DNA from 3 places in the Streptomyces sp. NPDC059454 genome. Region 3 is predicted to be linked to each of the others. Evidence: riboswitches for the same ligand, from Rfam matches in the RefSeq annotation. Region 3 holds a riboswitch; each other region holds the start of a gene.
What was found. A riboswitch is a leader RNA that binds a small molecule or an ion and turns the genes downstream of it on or off. The one in region 3 is predicted to bind cobalamin.
Positions count from the first base shown of each region.

Region 1: it holds a riboswitch for cobalamin, as region 3 does, so the genes downstream of both, ACFXAE_RS19690 (prenyltransferase/squalene oxidase repeat-containing protein) here and ACFXAE_RS30515 (energy-coupling factor ABC transporter permease) in region 3, are expected to answer to the same signal.
Region 2: it holds a riboswitch for cobalamin, as region 3 does, so the genes downstream of both, ACFXAE_RS05605 (ABC transporter substrate-binding protein) here and ACFXAE_RS30515 (energy-coupling factor ABC transporter permease) in region 3, are expected to answer to the same signal.

Region 1 is NZ_JBHYVC010000026.1:89,272-95,010, reverse strand. Features, by position in the region: gene ACFXAE_RS19705 (ABC transporter ATP-binding protein) at 1-26, opposite strand, end outside; gene ACFXAE_RS19700 (CbiQ family ECF transporter T component) at 23-1,072, opposite strand; gene ACFXAE_RS19695 (SCO2322 family protein) at 1,272-1,910, opposite strand; gene ACFXAE_RS19690 (prenyltransferase/squalene oxidase repeat-containing protein) at 1,907-3,139, opposite strand; cobalamin riboswitch at 3,249-3,388, opposite strand; gene ACFXAE_RS19685 (endo-1,4-beta-xylanase) at 3,489-4,880, opposite strand; gene ACFXAE_RS19680 (TetR family transcriptional regulator) at 5,120-5,739, opposite strand, start outside.
Region 2 is NZ_JBHYVC010000005.1:204,687-210,425, reverse strand. Features, by position in the region: gene ACFXAE_RS05615 (ABC transporter ATP-binding protein) at 1-409, opposite strand, end outside; gene ACFXAE_RS05610 (FecCD family ABC transporter permease) at 406-1,521, opposite strand; gene ACFXAE_RS05605 (ABC transporter substrate-binding protein) at 1,518-2,543, opposite strand; cobalamin riboswitch at 2,592-2,713, opposite strand; gene ACFXAE_RS05600 (ferric reductase-like transmembrane domain-containing protein) at 3,242-4,222, shown strand; partial or broken gene ACFXAE_RS05595 (Fe-Mn family superoxide dismutase) at 4,288-4,395, shown strand; partial or broken gene ACFXAE_RS05590 (NAD-binding protein) at 4,390-4,497, opposite strand; partial or broken gene ACFXAE_RS05585 (flavoprotein) at 4,533-4,703, shown strand; gene ACFXAE_RS05580 (hypothetical protein) at 4,794-5,168, opposite strand; partial or broken gene ACFXAE_RS05575 (transposase) at 5,231-5,596, shown strand; gene ACFXAE_RS05570 (glycoside hydrolase family 6 protein) at 5,667-5,739, opposite strand, start outside.
Region 3 is NZ_JBHYVC010000065.1:36,888-42,626, forward strand. Features, by position in the region: gene ACFXAE_RS30500 (ABC transporter permease) at 1-851, opposite strand, end outside; gene ACFXAE_RS30505 (ABC transporter permease) at 857-1,825, opposite strand; gene ACFXAE_RS30510 (ABC transporter substrate-binding protein) at 1,846-3,435, opposite strand; cobalamin riboswitch at 3,638-3,821, shown strand; gene ACFXAE_RS30515 (energy-coupling factor ABC transporter permease) at 3,851-4,561, shown strand; gene ACFXAE_RS30520 (energy-coupling factor ABC transporter substrate-binding protein) at 4,558-4,926, shown strand; gene cbiQ (cobalt ECF transporter T component CbiQ) at 4,933-5,682, shown strand; gene ACFXAE_RS30530 (energy-coupling factor ABC transporter ATP-binding protein) at 5,679-5,739, shown strand, end outside.

The sequences.
Region 1 (5,739 bases), on a different contig from region 3:
ACCGACACGTTCTCGAAGCGGATCACGTCGTCGGCTCCTTGCGGGTGTCCGTGGCCGCCTCGGGGGCGGGGGTGATGAAAGCGGGGAGCAGGCCGACCAGGACGGCCGCCGCCGGCCACAGGGGGAGCGCGGGCGCGACGAGCGGGACCACGCCGGGGTGCAGGGCCGCCGGGTCGCGGGAGGCGGCGAGGGCCAGGAGGGCGGCCACGGCGGCTCCGGACGCGGTGACCAGCCAGGCGCGGGCGTCCCAGGGGTCCGGGCGGTAGCGGGTGCGCAGGGTGCGCCGGCCGCCGAGCCACAGGCCCGCGAGGGCGGCGGCGACACCGGCGAGGAGGACGGGGAGGCCGTAGGTGCCGCCCTCGGCGGTGAGCAGCCCGTACGTGCCGGCGCAGACGCCGAGCAGGCCGCCGAGGGTGAGGGCGGCGGTGGTACGGCGGACGGTGGGAGGTACGTCGGCGGTACGGCCGTATCCGCGCGCGTCCATCGCGGCGGCGAGGGCGACCGAGCGCTCCAACGCGCCCTCCAGGACCGGGAGTCCGACCTGGAGCAGGCCGCGTACGCCCTTGTCGGGCCGGCCTCGCAGACGGCGGGCGGCGCGCAGGCGCTGGACGTCGGCGATGAGGTTCGGGGCGAAGGTGAGGGCCACGACGACGGCCACGCCGAGTTCGTACAGGGCGCCGGGGAGGGATTTGAGCAGGCGGGAGGGGTTGGCGAGGGCGTTCGCGGCGCCCACGCAGATGAGGAGGGTGGCCAGACGGAGGGCGTCGTACAGGGCGAAGGCGAGGGCCTCGGCGGTGACCTTGCCGCCGAGGCGGATGCCCTGGGCCCAGTGGGGGAGGGGGATTTCGGGGAGGTGCACGAGCACGTGCGTGCCGGGGACGGGGGAGCCGAGGAGCACGGCGAAGGCGAGGCGGACGAGGAGGACGGCGAGGGCGAGTCTGACGAAGGCGCCGTAGGAACGGGACCAGGGGGCGTGGGGGCGGCGGGTCGCCACGACGTAGGCGGAGACGGCGATGAGGAGGGTGAGGAGGAGGGGGTTGGTGGTGCGGGTGGCCGCGGTGCCCAGGGCCAGGGCCCAGAGCCACCAGGCGCCGGGGTGGAGGTGGGGGGCGCGGTGCCGGTGCTGGGCGGGGGGTGTCGCGCAGCCCGGTGTGCGCGGGGTGCCTCCCTCACTCTCGGCCGCGCTCGAGCGGGGGGACCCCCATCGCCCACCCGTGCCGCCCTGGGGGAGGCAGGAGTGCCCGCAGTCACGCGGGCACTCCTGCCCGCAGTCACGACGCACGGCGGCGTGCCTGCCAGAGTGCCGCTGCTCCGAGGAGGGCCACCACGGCGATTCCGGCTGTCAGGCCCACTGAGGGGCCGGAGTCGTCCGACTCCCTCGTTTCCTCTGGGGGCGCGGGGGCCTTTTCCGCCGAGACCTGCTCTCCGCAGCCCTGCTTCGGGTAGCCCGCTATCGCGCACAGCAGGGCGTTGGTGTCGTAGCGGAGGGGTTCGGCGACCGAGGCCAGGGCCTCGGCCGTGGTGGCGTCCTCGGGGACCCGGGCGCAGGCCGTGCGGCCGGCCGGCGGGGTTTCGCCGGACGGGGCGTCGGCGGAGGTGCCGAAGTCGATGACCAGGGCCACGCGTTTCCTGCCGTCGGCCGCCGGGGTCTTCGCGCAGATGGTGCCGAAGTCGGCGGTACCGCGGGGCTTCGCCGCGTCGGCGGAGTTCTCGCTGACGGAGAAGCGGAAGCCGTGGACGTCACCGTCGGCGGGGCGGGCGAGGGACGGGCCCTGGTTGGCATACGTCCATGCCGTGCCGTCCTGCTCCCAGAACGACCAGTAGCGGTAGCCGGCGGCCTGCGCCTGGCCCGCGCCCGCCGACAGGGGCAGGAGCGCGGCCAGGAACAGTACGGTGGCCCGGCGGATCACGGCTGCTGCCGCTTCTTACGGCCGCTGATCAGGAAGCCGATGCCGATGCCGGCGACCAGGCAGACGCCGACGAACCACCAGACGCCGAGGCCCGAGTCGGAGTCGTCCTTCTTTTCCCCGTCCTTCTTTTCCCCGTCCTTCGACGCCTGGGTGGTCTTCTCGGGGGCCGGGCCCGTCGCCGTCAGCTGCTTCACCAGGTCCGTGCCGCCGAAGGCGCGCGGGTCCGCGCCCGTCGCGTGGGCCGCGAAGATCAGCTGGGCGTACGCGGCGGGGCCGCTCCGTGCCGCCCAGTCGGCGGCGTTCTTCTCCAGCCAGGCCAGGGACTTCCCGGCCGGCTCGGTGGCGCCCTGCGCGGCGAGCGCGACGACCGCGTCGGCGGTGTTGCCGTAGTCGGGCTGGTCCTCGGCGCCGGCGAGGGCGGAGGTGAGGTGGTCCTTCTCGGCGAGGGCGTCCGTGAGATACGCGGCACCGTTGGCGGCGGCCTGCTCGGGGCCGGCGGCCTTCTCGCACGCTGCTTCCTTCGCCTCGCCCCTGCCGGGCTCGACGACCAGTCCCGCACCCAGCGAACCGAGCACGCCCGCCGCCGTCGCGTCCGCGTTGGCGGTCCGTTCGCCCTTCTTGTCCGGCTGGAAGGCGAAGGCGCCCGCGCCGTCGCCCTCGCAGGGGAGCGCCAGCTTCAGCAGGGCGTCGTAGGGGGACTTGCCGTCCTTCTTCACCTCGGCCGGCTTCTCACCCGCGGCGGCGAGCGCGCCGATGACGACGGAGGTGGAGTTGGTGTCGCTGGCGCCGCCCGCCAGGTAGCCCCAGCCGCCGTCCTTGTTCTGCGCGGACCTCAGCCAGTCGACGGCCTTCTTCGTGACGTCGTCGTGGCCGCCGAGCGCGGCGAGGGCCTGGACGGCGGCGGCGGTCTGGTTGGTGTCGACCATCGTCTTCGCGTCGCACGCCTCGGCGGTGTCGGCGCGGTACGGGGCGAAGGAGCCGTCGGCGCACTGCTGCCCGGTGAGCCAGTCGACGGCCGCCTTCGACGGCTCGACGCCGGCCGTGTGCTGGGCGAGCAGGGCGAGCGACTGGCGCCAGACGCCGTCGTACTGCGGGTCGCTGTCGCCGTACAGGGCGGAGGGCAGTGCCTGGGACGGCGAGGGGGACGGGGACGTGTCGGCGGCGGCCGGAGTGGCGGCGCCGATCACGGCGACGGCGGCCAGGACCGCTGCGCTGCGGCGAACATTCATGATCGGCGGGTGCCTTCCCTGCGGGGAGCCGGGCAGCGCGGGACACCCCGGCGGCTCGGCTCCGTATGCCTCGACGGTGCCGGTGCGCCGGCGGGTTCGCCGGGCACGTGAGCCGGTCATGAACCGTGCGGGGCAGTCCGGCTCGCCGTCCCGGTGGACGGCTCACGGTTGCGGGTCAGCGCCGGAATTGCACCGGCTTCCCCCCGTACGGTGTGATGACGACGCCGACACTCTACCCGCCCGTAGGGAAGGGGCCAGGGGTGGCTTCGGTGAGCGGGGTCACGCGAGCCGTGGAAGGCGCACCGCATCCGCACCCCCGGAATGGGAATGCGGATGCGGGTGGGCCGGGTCAGGAAGCCGTGCAGGCGCCGACCTGCGGCGGGGGCGAGGCGCCGCCGTTCACGGTGAAGCCGAAGCTGGTCGATGCCCCGGCGGCGAGCGATCCGTTCCAACTGGACCGCACCGTCATGACGTTGCCGCTGCCGTCCCAGGTGGGTGAGCCGTTCCAGACGGAGACGACCTTCTGCGGGGCGGTCATGGTGACGTCGACGCTCCAGCCGGTGATCGGCGAACCGCCCGCCGTGATCGTCACCTTGCCGTTGTAGCCGCCGCCCCACTGCTCCGCCGTGCTGTAGGTGGCGGTGCAGGCCGCGTCCGGGTCGCCCGGATCACCAGGATCGCCGGGGGTGCCACCGAGAGCGCTCAGCACAGCGTCGTACGCGGGCTTCTTGTTGTAGTTGTCGTCGAACAGCAGGGGGGTGCCGCTCGACCGCCACGAGTACTTGTCCGGGATGCCCCACACCGTGATGCCGGTGCAGCGGGTCACCGCCAGGCAGGCGCGTGTGACGTTGCCGTAGTTGGTGGCCTGGGCCTGGCCCGAGCCCTCGATGTCCAGCTCGGTGATCTGCACGTCGACGCCGAGGTCGGCGAAGCGCTGGAGGTTGGCCCGGTAGTCGGAGGGGACGGGGGAGTTGGGGTTGAAGTGGGACTGGAAGCCGACGCAGTCGATCGGCACGCCACGGGACTTGAAGTCCCGGACCATGTTGTAGACGGCGTTGCTCTTCGCGTTGACGCCGTCGGTGTTGTAGTCGTTGTAGCAGAGCTTGGCGTTCGGGTCGGCCGCGCGGGCGGTGCGGAAGGCCTCCTCGATGAAGCCGTTGCCGAGCTTGTCCTGGAAGGGCGAGCTGCGCCGGGCGCCACTGCCGCCGTCCTGGAAGGCCTCGTTGACCACGTCCCAGGAGTGGATCTCGCCCTTGTAGTGGGTCATGACCTGGGTGATGTGGTGGTTCATGGCCGACCGGAGGTCGCTCGCGCCGAGTCCGGAGACCCAGCCCGGCAGCTGGGAGTGCCAGACCAGGGTGTGGCCGCGGACGTCCATGCCCCGGCTCTGGGCGTGGTTCACGATCTGGTCGGCGCGGCTGAAGCTGAAGGAGCCGCGGCTGGGCTCGACGGCGTCCCACTTCATCTCGTTCTCGGGGGTCACCGAGTTGAACTCGCGGTTGAGCGTGGCCGCGTACTGCGCCTCCCCGAGGTGGTTCGCGGCGACGGCGGCGCCGAAGTAGCGGCCCTTCTCGGCCGCCGCCGCGCCCAGGGTGTCGGCGGCGTGGGCGGTGGTCTGGGGGAGTGCGGCGAGCGCGGTGACGGTGAGCAGGGCGGTGGTGGTGGCGCCGAGGGCGGCGCGCAGCCGGCCGTGTGCGGGGCCGCCGCCTCCGGTTCTCGTCCGCTTTCTGATCATGCGCATGTCATCCCTTTTCCGGTGGGGTCCCGTGCTGCGGATGGGCGGGATTGCTGCCGTGCGGTCGAACGAAAGTTTCGGACTCGGCTCCGAATTTCTGCGGAGACGATACGGGCCGCCGGAGGGGTGGTCAATCATTCGCGCACGACGGAAGCCGTCGGTATGTGAGGGTCTGTGGAGAAGGGGCCCTGCCGCCAGTGTTGACGGAAAGATGTCGAAACTTTCGGAGTGGTGGTCGGTGGCTGTCAGCGGTCATCGGTGCTCTCCGGGGCCGTCAGGTCCATCAGGCGGCACACCGTTTCTATGTCGGTCCTGACCTGGGCGACGGAGGCGCGGCCCGAGAGCCAGGTGATCAGGGTCGAGTGCCAGGTGTGCTCGATGACCCGGACGGCCGAGAGCTGCTCGGGTGTGGGGTCGGTGAGTTCCACGGCGTCCAGGATGATCATCGTGGTCTGCCGGGAGACCTGGTCGACCTCCGGACTCACGCTGCGGTCCGCGAACGTCAGGGCGCGCACCATCGCGTCGGCCAGGTGCGGCTCCCGCTGGAGCGCGCGGAAGGCCCGCATCAGGGTCTCCGCGACCCGCTCGGCCGGGGTCTCACCGGCCGGCGGCTTCTTGCGCAGCGTGCCGTGCAGGGTCTCCAGCTGGTCCTGCATGGTCGCGACCAGAAGATGGATCTTGGACGGGAAGTAGCGGTACAGCGTGCCGAGCGCCACCTGCGAGGACTCCGCGACCTCACGCATCTGCACCGCGTCGAAGCCGCCCCGGCCGGCCAGCCGCGCGCATGCCCGCAGGATGCGGCGCCGGCGCGCCTCCTGGCGCTCGGTGAGTGGTGAGGCCGGGGCGGGGCGCGCGGTGCCGGCCC
Region 2 (5,739 bases), on a different contig from region 3:
GGTCGGCCAGGTGGACGGCGTCGACCGCCAGGAGTGCGGAGTCGATGAGTTCCGCGTCCTCGGGGGTGTCACCGGCGAGGAGCCGTTTGTGCGGGGTGCGACCCATGGCGACGACCTCGCGGACGGCGAGGTCGAAGTCGGCTGCCGAGTCCTGGACCACCGCCGCCACGGTGCGGGCCAGTTGCCGCACCGGCAGTGACCAGGCGTCGTCTCCGTCGACGCGCACCCGACCGGTGTCCGGGCGCAGGACCCGGTAAACGGTGCGCAGGAGGCTGGACTTGCCGCTGCCGTTGGGCCCGACGAGCCCGATCGTCTCGCCCGGTCGGGCGGTCAGGGAGACGTCGCGCACCAGGTGGCGGGCTCCGGCGGTGAGCGTGACGCCGTCGACGCTCAGCTCGGCCGCGGTCATGCCACTCCTCGGTCGGTGCCGCGCCGGGCGTCCCGGCGCATCAGCCACAGGAAGAACGGCCCGCCGCACAGGGCCGTGAGGACGCCGACGGGTACTTCCATGGGCGCGGCGATCGTCCGGGCGGCGATGTCGGCCCAGATGAGGAAGACCGCTCCGCCGAGTGCCGCCGTCGGCAGGACCCGGCGGTGGTCGCCGCCGACGAACAGGCGCACGATGTGGGGCATCATCAGGCCGACGAAGCCGATCGGTCCGGCCGCCGCGACCAGTACGCCCGTGACGAGGGAGACCAGCACGAACAGCCGGGCGCGGAAGCGGGCCACGTCCAGCCCCATCGTGGTCGCCGCCTCCTCGCCGGCCAGCAGCAGGTTCAGGTTGCGGGCCTGCGCCATGAGGACGCCGACACCGAGCAGCAGGGCCGTGCTCGGCAGCCACAGCGTGCCCCAGTTGACGCCGCCGAGGCCGCCGAGGGTCCAGGCGAGCACCGCGCGGGCCTCGTTGCCCCGGTCGGTGGTGAGCAGCAGCAGATCGAGGACCGCGGTGAGCACCGCCGCGATCGCCACCCCGGACAGCACCAGCCGAGATGAGGTGATGCGTCCGCCGGTGCGCGCGGTGGCGTACACGAGCAGGAGCGCGCCCAGGGCGCCCACGAAGGCGGCCACCGACAGGGAGACCGGCCCGAAGAGGGTCACCCCGAACACGATCACGGAGACCGCGCCGAGGGACGCACCGGAGGAGACACCGAGCAGGTAGGGCTCGGCGAGGGGGTTGCGCACCAGGGCCTGCAGCGCGGTGCCGATCACCGCCAGGCCGGCGCCGGTGACCGCACCGAGCAGCACCCGCGGTGCCCGCACGTCCACCACGATGGTCTCCCTGGCCCGCGACCAGTCCGGCTCCTGCCAGTCGGCACCCAGCGCGTGCGTCACGATGCCCCACACCTGGCCGGGCGGCACCCGGACGGAGCCGATCGCGAGGCCCGCCGTGGCGGAGACCGTGAGCAGGGCGGTGAGCACGAGCAGCGTGACGGCCAACCGTGTACGGCACGCTCCTGCCTCCTCGCCCTTCCACCGTCGAACCGTCCGCTCGGTGGACGTGTCGGTGGCGGCCCGGGTCACCGGAAGCTCTCGGGGTGCAGCCCGCGGGCCAGGTCCTCGACCGCGTAGGCCGAACGGATGCCGACCAGGGTGGCGGTCAGCGGCAGGACGACGAACCGCTTGTTCCTGACGGCGGGTACGTCGGCGAGCGCGGGCTGGGAGAGCAGGAACTCCTTCTTCTCCTCCACGCTTCCGGCGCCCGCGTAGTCGTAGACGGCGATGACCTCCGGCCCGCGCTCGACGACCTGCTCCCAGGAGACGTCGCCGAAGACGTCGTCGAGGTCGGCGAAGACGTTCTCGCCGCCGGCCAGCCGGATCAGCTCGGTGCCCAGGCTCTTGCCGCCCGCGGTGAAGGCGCTCTTGTCGCCGCTGTCGTAGACGAAGACGGATGGTTCGGGCTCGCCCTCGACCTCGGCGGCGGCCCTGCCGACGCGGCCCTCGAGGTCGGCGACCAGCTTGTCGGCCCGGTCCGGGACACCGAAGATCGTGCCGATGGTGCGGATCTCGTCGTAGGTGTCCTCCATCGTCACCTGCTTCTTGCCGCAGTACTCGCGGTTGAGGTGGGTGGCGATACCGGCGTCGGCGAACGCCTCGCGGGAGCGGCCCTCACTCTCGGCGAAGGCGCTGCCGTAGCCGCCGTAGACGAGATCCGGCTCGGCCTCCAGGACGGTCTCGAACGACGGTTCCTTCCGCGCCAGTTCGGGGATCGCCTCGTAGTCCTCCTTCAGCTCGGGCAGGACGGCGGAGTCGGGGAAGGCCGTGCCGGCCATGTGGTCCTTCAGGCCGAGGGCGAGCATGAGTTCCGCCGGGTGCTGGTGGATGGTGACCACCCGCGACGGCGGCCTGTCGTACGTCGTCTTCACACCGCAGTTGTCGACGGTGACCGGGAAGCCCGCGGTCACGGGAGCGGTGGCCTTCGCGTCCCCGCCGCTCCCGTCGGACGCACCGCAGCCGGTGGCCGGCAGTACCGACGAAAGAGCCACGGCAGCGGCCGTGGCACGAAGGAACCCGCGCGTGCGGGCAGGGGTGAACAGCTGGGACACGTGAAGCCTCCTGGAGTCCGCGCTCCTCGGATCGGGCCCGCGACGGACCAGTGTCCTGACTCCCGGATCGACGTTCCCTCCGCCTTCCCGCGCGGTGCGCAGTGGCATGTCGGAGGGGCGCTCCCCGGTCACAGTGGCGGGACCGTGCCGGATTCGCACCGGCTTCCTGTCTCCCGTCGCGGCGATGACCAGGTGATCCTACGTTTCCCCGAGCCGACGGCAAAAGGGCGTGCGGACCCGGCCGCACGCCCGCGCCCCTCACGCTTCGCGGACAGCCCGAAGGACGAGCCGCTCGGCGTTCTCGTCGTAAGGGTGCCCGTCGAATCCGCCGAAGCCCCGAATACACCTTGTTCGCGGGCAGGTGGAGCGCGGCACCGCAGCACGTCACGACCAGTGCCCGGATCGCGAGGGGCAGCCGGCGCAGGGCCGGGCAGGAGCCCGGCGAAACCGGCGGTGCGTACGACGAGTGCCCGCAGCATCGTGCCGCGCGGCCCGGTCCGGTCCGCGAGGGCCCCGCCGGCGATGCCGCCGGAGAACCGCACGAGCGATGCCGCGGTCAGGACGACGCCGACCGTGCCGAGCCGCACGGCGACTCTGGCCGGATACCGCCTCGGGGATCGCCGCCCCCTCAGTCAGACTTGTTGCCTCACGCCACTTGCGCACCGCTGCTGCGGTGGTCCGTGCCCGGGAGGCCCCCGATGACGTCAGACACGAGGCCGGACGAGGACGGGGCGGCAGCCCTTCCCGGGCGGCGACGGCCTCCCGGCGATCGCGTCGCGCTGCGCGGCGACCTGCGGTCCGCCCTGCCCGATGCCACCGCGGCGGTGGTGGTCACGGCGCTCGTGTTCGCGTTCCTGTGGGCGCGCATGGAGTCGGGCGAGTCGGACACGGTCGCGGTCATGCCGTTCATGGACGACCCCGGCACCTACTGGATGTACTTGCTCAGCCAGGCGTTCGGGTGGTCGGGACTGCTGTGGGCCTGGGGCACGGTCACGCTCGGTCTGCTGCTGTCGGGGCCGCGCCCCGCCCGGCTGCCGGTCTCCCGGCAGGTGCTGGAGCGCTGGCACCGCACCACGAGCCTGACGACGATGGCGCTGATGTTCGCCCACGCGCTGATGTTCGCCGCCGAACTCGTGCGCTACGAGACGAAGGTGGCGTGGGCGGAGCGGTTGTGGGTGGCCTTCGCGGACACCTTCGTGCCGGGCTGGTACGACTCCGGAACCGGAAAGATCGCCATCCCGATCGGACAGGGAGCCCTGTACCTGGCGATTCCGCTGGGGCTGTTGTTCTACGTCCGGCACCGCATCGGAGCGAACGCCTGGCGCCGGCTGCACCGTTTCGTGATCGTCGTGTACGTGCTGAGCGTGTGGCACACGTTGCTGTACGGAACCAACGTCTGGTACGGGGAGTGGCCGCGCACCGTGTTGTGGCTGCTGCAACTCCCGGTCGCCGCACTGCTGTTGCTTCGTCTGCTCAGGCCTGCCCGGCGGGCCGGACGGCTGGGCCCTCCCGGCGGGGGCGCGACCCGTCCGGCCTGGTGGGCGCGGGCGGCAGGGCGAGTCGCGGTCGGAGCCATTGTCGTCGGGCTGGTCGTCGTGGCGGTGTCGGGCCGTGACGGCGGACGGGACCGTCCGACCCATCCGCCCGCGACGGCCCCGCACGCCCAGGAGACGGACTGACGGCCGGTACCGGGCGGGCGGGACGGCGTCCCGGGACGGGATGACGGCCGGCGACAGGGCGACGGCGGAACTCGGTCCCGATCCTGGTCTTCGACGCCTGGGAGCACGCTTTCTGCCTCCAGCACAGGAACCAGAAGGTCGGCTTCGTCGACGCGACGCGGGCCGTCGTCAACTGCGAGGGCCCGGTTCTGCGTGACCCGCGAGGCGCGCAGCGTGGAGCGGCGGTGGACGACGGTCACCGAGCGGGCGAAGCGGGTGAGGAAGGCGGCTTCCTCTCCGCGCCGGACCTCTCGGCCTGCGCGCGCATGTTCGCCTCCAGGCCCCGGTGGAACTCGCCCCGTTGATCGACCCCAGCCAGCACTCCTGCGGCACCGTCCACCCGCACGGGCACCGCGCGCTCTCCCACCCCGAACAGGGCGTCCACCTGGTCGGCATGAAGTCCTACGGCCGCGCCCCCACGTTCCTGGCCATGACCGGCTACGTCAGGCTTTGTGAGCTCCACATTTCTTCCGGGTTTCGGCAAACGGGAGTGGCACGCGCCTTACTGATCGTTGCAGAACGAGGGCGCTGGCTACTCGTCGTCGAGTCGCTGAAGAACCTGCGTGAAGTCACCGGTTTCGAGCAGGCCGGCGAGTACCCGGGTCATGTTGTCGATGCCAGGGTCCCGGACTATCAGTCCGTCAGAGCACCAGAAGTAGCGGCCGCCCAACTCCTCGCCAGTTCGGGACCACCTCTTCATGAGGCGCTCGACCTCGGCGAGCGTGAACACGGTCGCGCTCCATCGGGAGCCGTCCGCTGCCAGCTGCACCTCTACGTCGACGTTGCAGACGGCATCCAGATCCTCGCCGGCGCTGGGCAGGAATGACGCCTCGAACAGATCTGTGCGCACGCGGTACCAAGGTTCATCCCCACACTGCTCAGTGGCCTTGCCCCCGGTGTTGGTCATCCGGGGAGTATGTCGATCCGGCTCGGCGTGCTCAACCGGGTTCTCCGGCAAGCCGCAGCCTCGTGAACGTGAAGCTTGTCCTCGATGATCCCTGGGACCGGATGGCCCCGCTGCTGCCGGTGCGCCCACGCCGGCACCGCCATCCCGGACGGCTCCCGGTGCCGGAAGGGTCGCACCGGCGGGCATCGTTCACGTCCTGCGCAAGGGCGTGGCCTGGTGCGACGTGCCAAGAGAAGTAGTGGGCCGGTCCGGGGTGACGGCCTGGCGCGGACTGCGGGACCGGACCGTGGCCGGAGTCCGGCCGCGCCTGCAGTCAGCCCCGCTGACCGGGATGCGTCGCGCCGACCTGCTGGAACCGGACGACTGCTCTATGGACGGATCGCACGTCCAGGCCCTCAAGGGGGGATCACGTCGGCCCCTCTCCGGTGAGATGGTCGGGGGAGTGCCCGCCGCCCCGGCGGACTGCCGGTCGCCGGTGCGGGCGGCGGGAGTCCTGGATCAGTAGCCGTAGATCATCTTGTAGGCGACCTCGGGGAGGAACTGGCCGGCCGTGGAGCCGGTTCCGACACCG
Region 3 (5,739 bases):
CGCTCCCGCCAGACACCGGCGAGGCCGGCGACGGCGAGGGTGGGGACGATCAGGAACAGGCCGGGGAAGAGGGTCGGCCACCACTGTCCGGCCAGCAGGGAGCCGCGGGCGCCCTGGATGAGGGTGCCGAGGCTGGCCGTGTGGGTGGGCAGGCCGAGGCCGAGGAAGGACAGGGCCGACTCGTGCCACATGGCGTGCGGCACCATCAGGACGGCGGCGAGTCCGGCCTGGGGCAGCACGCCGGGCAGCAGGTGCCGTACGACGACCCGCCACCGGGAGGCGCCGCCGGAGACGGCCGCGTCGATGTAGGGGCGGGAGCGCAGCGAGAGGACCTCGGCGCGGACGATGCGGGCGGTGGACAGCCAGTGGGTGAGGCCGACGGAGATCACCACCGGCCAGACGCCCGGCCGGAACATGGCGACGATGAAGACGCCGAGCAGCAGGTGCGGTACGGAGGAGAAGGTGTCGACCAGGCGCATGACCGCGCGGTCGGTCCAGCCGCCGAGCGCCCCGGCGGTGGCGCCGACGGCGGTGCCGATCACGGTGGCGGTGAGGGCGGCCACCACGCCCACGAGCAGGGAGACCCTGAGCCCGTAGACGCAGCGCAGCAGCAGGTCGCGGCCCACGTCGTCGGTGCCGAAGGGGTGGGACCAGGACGGTGGCAGGAGTTTGGCGGCGAGGTCGACGGCCTGCTGGTCGAGCTGGACCAGCGGCGGTACGAGGAGCACCGCGAGGACCGTCACGGCGACCAGGGTCGCGGAGACGCGCAGGCGGAGGGTGTGGGTGGAGCGGCGGGCGGTGCCGTGCGCGCGCCACACCGTTTTCGTCACGGCGGTGGTGGTGTCAGCCATGGGGGTCACATCTCATTCAGCTTCACCCTCGGGTCGATCAGTCCGTAGAGCAGGTCGGCGAGGAGGTTTCCGGCGAGGACTGCGGCGGTGGCGAGGGTGGTCAGCGCGGCCAGCAGCGGGAAGTCGACGGAGGTGGCCGCCTCCACGGTGGCCGCGGCGATGCCCGGCCAGCTGAACACGGTCTCCACCAGCAGGGCGCCGGTGATGAGTTCGGGGACGCGGGAGCCGATCAGGGTGAGCACGGGCAGCAGTCCGGAGCTCAGGGCGTGGCCGAGCAGGACGGTGCGTTCGCTCAGGCCGCGGGCCCTGGCGCCGCGCACGGGGTCCTCCCCGAGGGCGTCGCCGACGCCCTGCCGGACGTACAGCGTGAACCAGGGAAGCTGGGAGACGGCGAGGACGCCGGCGGGCAGGATCAGGTGGCTCGTGACCTGGCCGAAGGTGACCTGTTCGCTGCCGGTGTCGGTGAGGCCGCCGGCCGGGAGGACGTCCAGGTGGAGGGCGAACAGCCAGACGGCGAGCAGGGCGATCCAGAAGACCGGGGCGGCCTCCAGGGCGTAGGCGAGGGAGGTCACCGTGCGGTCGAGGACGGAGCCGGGGCGGCGGGCCGCGAGGACGCCGAGCACGGTGCCGAGCAGGACGGCGGCGGCGAACGCGACGGCGCACAGGAGGGCCGACCAGACCAGGCGTTCGCCGATCACCTCCGCCACGGGCTGGCGCATGACGGTGGACCGGCCGAGGTCGCCGCCGAGCGCGGAGGTCAGCCAGTCCCACCAGCGGGCGGTGAACGGCCGGTCCACGCCGAGGTTCTCCCGCAGCCGGTCCAGGGTCTCCTGGTCGGCGCCGAGCGCGGCGGTGCCGGCGTACGCCTTGACGGGGTCGAAGGGGGAGGCTGCGGCGACGGCGAACACGCCGAAGGTGACGACGAGCAGCACGGGCACGGCGAACAGGGCCCGCCGTGCCGTGAGCCGGGTCATCTCTCCCCAGGGGAGGGAGCTCATGCCGTGGGCTGCCAGTCCTCGACGTTCCACCAGGGGCCGCTGGCGAAGCCGTGCTCGTGGGGTTCGGTCTGGGTGGTGAGGTCCTTCCAGCGGTCGGCGAGGACGTACATGTGGTCGATGTGGGTGAGGAAGGTGTAGCCGGGGTTCTTCACCAGTTCGCGCTGGAGGGTGTCGTAGGCGGCCTTGCGGTCCTCGGGGTCCTGGCCGCGGCGGCCGGTGTCGAGGGCCTCGTCGACGGCCGGGTTGTCGTAGAGGGCCATGTTGTTGAAGCCGTCGCCGGCGAGGGAGGAGTGCAGGAGCGTGTAGAGGCCGAAGTCGGGGTCGCCGGTGCTGCCGAAGCCGGCGAGGACGGCGTCGTGCTTCATCCGGGGTTCGATGACCTCCCAGGTGGCGCTCTCGACCTCGACGTCGATGCCGGCCTTCTTGGCGTCGGAGGCGTAGGCGAGGGCGTGGTCCTGGCGGACCTTGTCGCCGGAGGGGTAGTAGAGGGTGAAGCGGGCGGGGCGGCCGTCCTTGGCGCGGATGCCGTCCTTGCCGGGCTTCCAGCCGGCGTCGTCGAGGATGTCCTCGGCCTTGGCGAGGTCCTGGGAGCGTTCGACGTCCTCGGCGAACCAGGGGTCGTCGAGGGGCAGCGGGCCGTAGGCGGGGCGGCCGGCGCCGTCGAGGATCTTGTCGACCATGGTCTCCCGGTCCACGGCCAGGTCCAGGGCGCGGCGGATCGCGGTGTCACCGGTGACGGGGTTGCCGGTGGGGAGGGTGACGGCGCGGAAGTCGTACGACGTCGCCCGGTACGTCTTCTTGCCGTCGTCGTCCTCGAAGGTGGCGGCGAGGTTGGGCGGGAGGGTCGCGCCGTCGAGGTCGCCGGAGCGCAGTCGGGTGGCGCGGACGTCGTCGTCGGCGATGATCGCCATGGTGAGCTTTTTCACCTTCGGTGCGCCGCCCCAGTAGTCCGGATTGGCCTTGAAGGTGAGCTTTTCGCCCTTGCTCCAGCCGGTGAGGACGTACGGCCCGGTGCCGACCGGCTTCGTGTTGAAGGAGCCGGTGTTGGGGTCCTGCTCGCCCGCGATGTGCTCGGGGACGATGGGCAGCACCGTGCGGGCGGCGAAGGCCGCGTAGGGGTGGTCGAGGGTGAAGACGACCTTGTCGTCGCCGTCGGCCCGGACCCCCTTGACGGCGTCCAGTTCGCTCTTGGCGGTGTTGTTGGTCCTGTCGTCCAGCACGGTGGTGTACGTGAAGACCACGTCGTCGGCGGTCAGCGGCTCGCCGTCGCTGAACTTCACGCCGTCGCGCAGGGTGTACGTGTAGGTGCGGCCGCCGTCGGTGACCTCGGGGAGCGCCTTCGCCAGGGCGGGCTTCAGGTCGAGGCCGGGGCCCCGGGCGAGGAGTCCGTCGAAGATCTTGGAGTTGCCGTCCTTGCCGTAGCCGAGCAGGGGACTGAGGGTGTCCGGTTCGGAGGGGACCCCGATCACGACGGAATCGGTGGACGCACCGCCGTCCGCGCCGCCGCCCCCCGGCGCCGAGCAGGCGGCGACCGCACCGGCCATCGCGACCGCGGCGGCGGCACCCCGTATTCGTCGGGTCGTCATCGAACCTCACATCCCTGATGCCCGGAAATCGTTGTTGCATATTAATTGCAGCAAGGTACTGCCCAGGACGCCGCCCCCTCACTCCCCCGCCCCGACGGGCGGCGCCGCTCGTGTCAAGTGCGCAGGTGTGCGCCGGGGTGCGAGCCTCCGGGCGCCGTCCGCGCGCCCCCGGTGGCCGCTTGTCACCGGACCGGAACGGGCACTACTGTCACCACGCCTTGGTGACGGGAAATCGGTGCGATACCGGTGCGGCCCTCGCCACTGTGATCGGGAAGTCCGGCTCCAGTCCTCGCGGACGGCCACTGGGTCCCTCGGGACCCGGGAAGGCGGAGCACGGGCGGTGGTACCCGTCAGCCAGGAGACCGGCCAAGGCACGTCAACCATCCACGAGGTGCTGGAGAGGGTCTGCTGAGCCATGCACATTGCCGAGGGTTTTCTGCCTCCGGCGCACGCGGTCGCCTGGGGCGTCACGTCGGCGCCGTTCGTCGTCCACGGAGCCCGGTCGCTCATCCGTGACGTCAGGGAACATCCCGAGAGCACACTGCTGCTGGGCGCGTCGGGAGCGTTCACGTTCGTCCTGTCCGCGCTGAAACTCCCGTCGGTCACCGGGAGTTGCTCCCACCCCACCGGAACGGGGCTCGGCGCGATCCTGTTCCGGCCACCGGTCATGGCGGTACTGGGCACCATCACCCTGCTGTTCCAGGCGCTGCTGCTCGCCCACGGCGGGCTGACCACGCTCGGCGCCAACGTCTTCTCGATGGCGGTCGTCGGGCCGTGGGCCGGGTACGGCGTCTACCGGCTGTTGCGCCGGTACGACGTACCGCTGATGGTGGCGGTGTTCTTCGGCGCGTTCGTCGCCGACCTGTCGACGTACTGCGTGACGAGCGTGCAACTGGCGCTCGCCTTCCCCGACCCGGGAAGTGGATTCCTGGGCGCGCTCGGCAAGTTCGGCTCCATCTTCGCCGTGACGCAGATCCCGCTCGCGGTGAGCGAGGGGCTGCTGACGGTGCTGGTGATGCGCATGCTGGTGCAGTCGAGCAAGGGGGAGCTGACGCGGCTCGGGGTGCTCGTCACGTCGGTGGCCGGGCGCAGGACGGCGGACTCGACGGGGGCGGTGGCCCGATGAGCCGCAACGCGAAGATCAACACGCTGCTGCTGGTGCTCGTGGCCGCGCTCGCCGTGATTCCGCTGGTGTTCGGGCTCGGCGACCACAAGGAGGAGCCGTTCGCCGGCGCGGACGCCGAGGCGGAGACGGCGATCACCGAGATCGACCCGGACTACGAGCCGTGGTTCTCGCCGCTGTACGAACCGCCGTCCGGCGAGATCGAGTCGGCACTGTTCGCCCTCCAGGCGGCGCTCGGCGCGGGCGTCCTCGCGTACTACTTCGGGGTGCGGCGCGGGCGGCGGCAGGGAGAGGCGCGGGCGCTGGAGCGGCTGCGGGCCGAGGCGGACGCGGGCGCCGGGACCGTTTCCGAACGACGACGGGTCTGACGGCACGTGCTGTCGATCGACGCGGCGGCGCACAGCAGTCGCTGGCGCCGCCGCCATCCCGTGGACAAGGCCGTACTGGGGCTGGGGCTCACCGTGCTGGCGATCTCGCTGCCGCCCTGGCCGGGCGCGGCCCTGGTGCTGGTGACCGCGCTGGTGGTGCTGCTCGGCCCGGCGGGCGTGCCGGCGCGTCGGCTGTGGCGGGCGTACCGGGTGCCGCTGGGCTTCTGCGTCACCGGGGCGCTGACGCTGCTGGTGCGGGTGGGCGGGCCCGGCGGATTCGTGTCCTGGGCCGAGGACGGGCCGCTGCGCGCCGGGGAGTTGCTGCTGCGTACGTCGGCGGCCTCGCTGGGCGTCCTGCTGTTCGCCTTCACCACGCCGCTGTCCGATCTGCTGCCGCGTCTGGTGCGGGCCGGGGTGCCGGCTCCGCTCGTGGACGTGGCGCTGGTGACGTACCGGATGAGCTTCCTGCTGCTGGACTCGGTGCGCCGCGTCCGGGAGGCGCAGGCGGCCCGGCTCGGGCACACCACCCGGGCGGCTGCGTGGCGTTCGCTGGGCGGGCTCGGCGCGACCGCGTTCGTCCGGTCCTTCGACCGGGCGGCGCGGCTGCAGACCGGCCTCGCCGGACGCGGCTACGACGGCACCCTGCGCGTGCTGGTGCCCGAGGCCCGTGTCTCCGTCCGGTTCACGGCCTTGAGCGTGGTGCTTCTGACGGCGCTGGCCGCCCTCACCCTCGTACTGGAAAGGCCGTTGTCGTGAGCGAGTCCGTCCTGGTGGCCCTGCGGGGCGCGTCCTTCGCGTACGAGGACGGCCCGC